Regions from separate parts of the Shewanella sp. MF08487 genome, predicted to be linked through region 1. Evidence: predicted binding sites of a transcription regulator. Region 1 holds the regulator's gene; the other holds the start of a gene.

Region 1 (3,157 bases):
GGCTCTTGGATAAAGGATGAAGGCGACGGGTTTCGCTGTAACGCTTGAGCAAAACTTTATCGCTAGAGTTAAGAAAGAAACTCGTTAGTTCTGTGCCTGGTGGCAGACTTTCGAGCTGTTTAGTCAATATTTTATCTTGCTCAGGCAGGTTACGTACGTCGACACTGATGGCGACGAGATCGTTACTGCCTTTAAGCTGATCAAGTAACGCACCGATTAGCGGTAGCGGAAGATTATCAACGCAATAATAGCCGAGATCTTCGAGTACTCTAAGGGCGACGGATTTACCTGAACCTGAGCGGCCTGACACTATGACCAGTTTCATCCCGTGATTACCTGATAGAGTTCTGCTTCATCATGTGTCTTGCGTAATTGTTTCAATATTTGCTTATCACTCAGTTTTTCGGCCATGCAAGACAAGGTGCTTAAGTGCTGCTGACATTGGTCAGCAGGCACCAGTAATGCAAATAAAATATCAACCGGTTGCTTATCAATAGCATCAAATGCAATTGGCTCTTCGCACTTAATAAGTACGGCAATGGGCTTATCTATATCGGCTAATCGACCATGTGGAATGGCGATACCGTTACCTATACCTGTGCTCCCCACCTTTTCGCGCGCCACTAGGCTTTCGAATATCTCTTGAGATGAGAGGGTCGGGTACTGGGCAGCGACTAGGTCGCTGATGAGTTCCAGTACTTTTTTTTTGCTGCCCGGAGTGGCGCAGGTCGTGCACTCCGGCCGCAGTATGCTACAAAGTTCCATTATTAGTGTTTTGTTAACTTCTCTTTGTGTTTAATAACCTGACGATCAAGTTTGTCTATCAGGGCGTCTATAGCTGCATACATATCAGTATGCTCGGCAGTAGCAAATACTTCACCACCGATGAGGTTTATCCTCGCTTCAGCAATTTGTTTTATTTTCTCAACATTGAGCACAACGTGCACATTATTGATCTGTTCGAAATGGCGTTCAAGTTTTGAAAACTTTTCTTCTACATATGCGCGTAACGATTCGGTAATTTCAATATGGTGCCCAACTAGGTGTATGTGCATAGAAACGTCCTCCGATATTCACTGTAGGTTATAAACTCTTACGCTGATTAGAAGGGGGAATAAGCATGGCTTCTCGATATTTCGCAATGGTTCTGCGTGCTACATTTATTCCCTGTTCTGCCAGAAGTTGTGCCATCTTACTGTCACTTAATGGTTTTTTCTGATTTTCTGCTGCAACCAGTTTTTTAATAAAGGCTCTGATTGCCGTTGATGAACATTCACCACCATCATCCGTACCAACATGGCTAGAGAAGAAGTATTTTAGTTCAAAAAGCCCCTTTGGGGTATGCATGTATTTTTGGGTGGTCACCCGCGAGATGGTGGACTCATGCATCTCGACTGCTTCGGCAATATCGTTAAGTACCATAGGTTTCATCGCTTCTTCACCATATTCAAAGAAGCCTTGTTGGTATTGGACAATACAGTTCGCCACTTTCAGCAGGGTATCGTTGCGACTTTCTAAACTTTTAATAAACCATTTAGCCTCTTGCAGATGCCCACGAATAAATTGGCTGTCGGCTTGGTTTTTAGAGCTGCGCGCCATAGAGGCATAATGTTGATTTACATTGATTTTAGGCATGTTATCAGGGTTAAGTTCAACGACCCAGCGGCCATTTTTCTTTGACACTGATACATCGGGAATAACATATTCGTCCTCGTTGGGGGTAATCAATAAACCCGGGCGAGGATTAAGAGTTTGGATGAGCGTTATGCCGTCTCTTAACTCATCTTCTTTGAGCTTAGTCTTACGCATCAATAATCTAAAGTCACGTGCCGCAATGAGATCTAAATGATCTTTAATCAGCATGCGGGCGTTATCAAGATGGGGCGTATCGGGCGCAAAGTGTGACAGTTGGATCAGCAGGCATTCGCTTAAATCTCTGGCGGCAACACCTATTGGGTCGAAATGTTGAATACGTTTAAGCACGGCTTCGACTTCGTCAAGTTCGACCTCTGGGTTACCTATAGCTTCCAGAATTTCTTCAGTGCTTTGAGTGAGATAACCTTGATCGTTTATTGCTTCGATAATGGCGGTCGCAATGGCTAAATCGGTTTCAGAAAAGGGGGTGAGATTTTTTTGCCATTCTAAGTGCTCATATAAACCGTCGCTAGTCTCACCTTGAAAGGGCATATCGTCTTCGCGACTCCCACCTGGACCTGAGTTAGGTGACGCGGTAAATACTTCATCCCAAGTCGTGTCCATGGGAAGATCGTCCGGCATGGATTCTTGAGTTAAAGATTCTGCGGTGTCGACGGTAGAGCTGTCTTTTTCTGGTGGCGGAGCGACGGATTCACTGAAATCGGTATCCGATAGCGTTTGGTTTACAGGGTCTTTAGTTGCGTCGAATTGATCCTCTTCCAGCTCGAGAAGGGGATTAGAATCTAAGGCTTGCTGGATCTCTTGCTGCAGTTCTAATGACGATAGTTGCAACAGACGAATTGCCTGCTGTAATTGTGGCGTCATGGTTAACTGTTGACCCAGTTTGAGCTGGAGTGACGCTTTCATGTTACCGCAGATCCCTAAGTTATTATTGTTAGATGGGGTCGCTGATTACCCTCTTGAGTCGAGCCGGATGGTGGTATAATTAACGACCATCGACTCCCTTTGGTTAACTATAGCCTGAATTGTTCACCTAAGTACACAGCCCTAACCTGCTGATTGTCTAAGATCTCTGCCGGAGTTCCTTCTGCGATTAGGTTTCCGTGACTGACAATATAGGCATGTTCACACACATCTAATGTCTCGCGAACATTGTGGTCGGTAATTAGTACACCAAGGCCACGACTTTTAAGCTGCTCAATAATTTTCTTGATGTCGATAACTGAAATCGGATCGACGCCAGCAAAAGGTTCATCAAGTAAAATGAACTTAGGATTAGCTGCTAAAGCCCGTGCAATTTCTACACGGCGACGCTCGCCACCAGACAACGACATACCTTGGCTGTCACGTATATGGGTGATATGGAACTCTTCAAGCAGATGTTCTAATTCTTCATCTCTTTGTTCTTTCGTTAATTCTTTGCGAGTTTGTAGTACAGCCATAATGTTGTCATGTACGCTCAGCTTACGAAAGATACTGGCTTCCTGCGGTAAGTAACCAA
Region 2 (3,157 bases), on a different contig from region 1:
GCGTAATTCATCTTTACCCGCTTGCGTACTGAGCCTCTGAACGTTGGAACTACTAAACGTAGTCAACAGTGCATCTTCAATTAACGGAATGTGTTTTTGTGTCAGCACTTCATCTTCAGTTCCGCGTACCATAAGTTGAACCTTAATCTCAACTAAGCGGGCTCTATCTGAACCGGGAAGATTGAATAAAAAGGGACGTGGCATAGGAACATAAGCGGCAACCCCTGCCCCACTTGGCACTTCTGTTTGTACAGCACCCTCTGCGGGAATGGCCACATCTTCTGAACTGCTTCCTAGAAAAAACCATAATACGGCAGCGATAATCAACAGAACAACAAGTCCCGCGCCTACGATAAAGAGTTTTTTCTTGCTTTTCGATTTTTCAGTGCTTTCCAGCTCTAACGATTCTTCCTTAGGCATTCACTATTCTCTTCAATTTAGGCGAAAACGTATTACGTTTTACTATCTTTATCAAAACGTAACTACATTATTAGTGCGAGTCATCGCTATAGGTTACCTGCTTAAGCGTAATAATCTATACCTGAATTTATACTCGTGGTTTGATTTAACACTAAATTAAGTTCTTCTGCTGAGATTTCATCCACATCAGCATGATTTGAACCTTCTCCATCGCCAAAACCACCTTCTCGACGTTGGCCTTGGTCCCCTTGGAAAACATGACTGTCAGCTAATTGCATACCTTGTTCTTGTAATAATTCACGTAGTCTTGGCATGGCTTGTTCAACCAAATCGCGAGTTTGTGACTGAGTTACATGAAACTGCACTTGGGTTTGATCGCCATGTACTTGTATTTTCACCAGCATATGGCCTAATTCTGGCGGATCGAGTCGGATCTCGGCGTGTTGAATACCTTGGCTTACCATAGTAATCAACTGCTGTCTCATGACGGGTGAAAACCGTTGAATCATCTCTTGCATTTGATTCTGCTGTTCAACACCTTGGCGTAAGGACAATTGTACCGGCACAGTTTCTTGACGGCTCAACTGCGAAAGTGATAATCCCTGGGTTGATGATGTAGGCTTAAGATCTGAGAAAGCACTGTCATCGTCCATGGAGTTGCCGTCTCGTGGAGTCTCCATAGCAACAATCAATTTAGCATCTTTAAGTAATAAATTTGCCGCTGCATCAGTATTCATATCCGCATCAAGAGATTTTTTTGGTCCTGTCTCCGTTTTGGATACCTCAGATGCAACGGGAGAACCTAAGGTATCAAACTCAAAAGTATTTGCCGATGTAGTGCTATTAGCGGATTTGAGACCAGTAAGTGCCGAGTCATTAGCCATTGGTTTTGCGATAGTGACTTGATTAATCAGATTGTCTTGAGACTTATCAATAGCACTATTGATATTTGTTGCCACTGACTGGTTTTTCGTATATTCATTGCTTAATATCATCGAGTCATCGATTACATCACTTATATTCTGGGTATCAGCAAGCGCATTGGTGCCTAATGGTGATATCAATGAAGGATCTGCTGATAACGCCAGTGACTCATTAATATTTTGATCATCAGAAATTACCGTTTCAACATCAATTATTGCACCTTCACCTTCAGTGTTCAAAAACGCTAACGGCAACACATCTCCCTCTGCTGCCGTTTTCTTCATGTCATTTGCCATACCGATTTGAGCAAAGATGAGGCTAACATCGTCACTATCCGTTAATTTATCTTCATCTAGGGATTTATCTTGAGATGTAATCTGCGAAGACTCATCTAGATTGACCGATGTTTTTTTAGATGACAAAACAGCGTTCGAGTTAGCAGTAACGGAAGAGAGTGTAGATGAAAAGTCTTCATTATTAGACTCTTGTGAAGATATCTTCGCGGAGTTGGCCGCAGCATTTCCTGTTTTACTCAACAGGATATTGGTCATTTGTTGCATAAGCACTCCCAAACATTACCCATGCTTCACTGAAAACAGCTAGGTAGAAACGTCAATTTATCGCTGCGATTGCAGAGGTATGGCATAGACCCAAGCAAATAAGATGCCAAAGCGTTAACGTTTACGGTGCATATCGTATGATTGGAGACAATTCATTCGAAGTGTAAGTTTATAGCCTGATATAAACAACAGCTTGGCTCAAAACCAGAGTTAGCACTCACTGAATGAGCAAGCGTAAAATAAGCCTAGCGCTGATGACGACGGAAAAACTGTTGAGAAGCAAATTCATCAGTCATTTTTTGTTCGCGTTTTTGCTCAACAACTTGGCGCTTTTTCTCTTTACTGGCTAATAGTAATTCCACCGCTTTACGTTTTTTCTGTTTTTCTAACCAATGCTGTTGTCTATATTCCTTTTGCATTTCCCCATCGGCAACGACACGATTTTGCTGAATAATAGCATCGTCAATCTGTCGAATAAAACGATGAAATTGGTGATAGTGATTAGCGCTAATCGCCTGCCCTTGCTGGGACTGCATTTGTTTCATGTAGTCTAAGCGGTAGTTATTGAGTGCACTCAGTTGATTCAGGCGTTTTTGACACTCTAACTGCGCTGATTTAAGCAACAAGGCCGCTTGTTCTTCGGCATCATTGGCTAACTTTAACACTAACAACAACGGATCGGCGTTAGCCATAATTCACCTCAATTAGTTCAAGCTAGCCATTATTTACATTGCGCGGCAAGTTGCCCGAGCATGAGTTGGCTATCGGCAAAACTGAATGCATCGCGCATGGTTTGTCGCAAAAAAGCATTCATTGCCGGCTGTAATCGTATCGCATTATCGATGCGGGGATCGCTACCTTGAGCGTAAGCCCCAATGGAAATCAAATCTCGATTTTGCTGATACAAAGAATAGGTTTGTTTAACGCGGCGCATCGCTTCCAAATGCTCATTGGAAATGACCATAGGCGCGACTCGGCTAATGGACGCTTCAATATCTATTGCGGGATAATGGCCGGAATCGGCAAGTGAACGTGATAATACAATATGACCGTCGAGAATTGCGCGAGAAGCATCGGCAATGGGATCCTGTTGATCGTCACCTTCGGTCAGCACAGTATAAAATGCCGTAATTGAACCTTGGCCAGGGCCACCGTTTCCGGCGCGCTCAACTAAACGCGGCAGCTTAGCAAACACTGACGGCGGATAACCTTTCGTGGCAGGCGGCTCACCGACAGCCAAAGCAATTTCGCGC

The links. The regulator sigma-54, encoded in region 1, starts transcription at its own class of promoters, with help from an activator protein. The targets are predictions, from matches to a motif close to GTTGGCACGNNNNTNGNNT.
Region 2: the regulator sigma-54 is predicted to act here: its motif matches at 1,997-2,015, upstream of ACRN9H_RS02055 (flagellar hook-length control protein FliK).

The regions. Positions count from the first base shown of each region.
Region 1 covers NZ_JBOZPB010000030.1:31,923-35,079, reverse strand. Annotated here, with positions in the region: gene rapZ (RNase adapter RapZ) at 1-325, opposite strand, end outside; gene ptsN (PTS IIA-like nitrogen regulatory protein PtsN) at 322-765, opposite strand; gene hpf (ribosome hibernation promoting factor) at 768-1,055, opposite strand; gene ACRN9H_RS17410 (RNA polymerase factor sigma-54) at 1,084-2,562, opposite strand; gene lptB (LPS export ABC transporter ATP-binding protein) at 2,670-3,157, opposite strand, start outside.
Region 2 covers NZ_JBOZPB010000002.1:150,283-153,439, reverse strand. Annotated here, with positions in the region: gene fliL (flagellar basal body-associated protein FliL) at 1-420, opposite strand, end outside; gene ACRN9H_RS02055 (flagellar hook-length control protein FliK) at 522-1,904, opposite strand; gene fliJ (flagellar export protein FliJ) at 2,150-2,596, opposite strand; gene fliI (flagellar protein export ATPase FliI) at 2,626-3,157, opposite strand, start outside.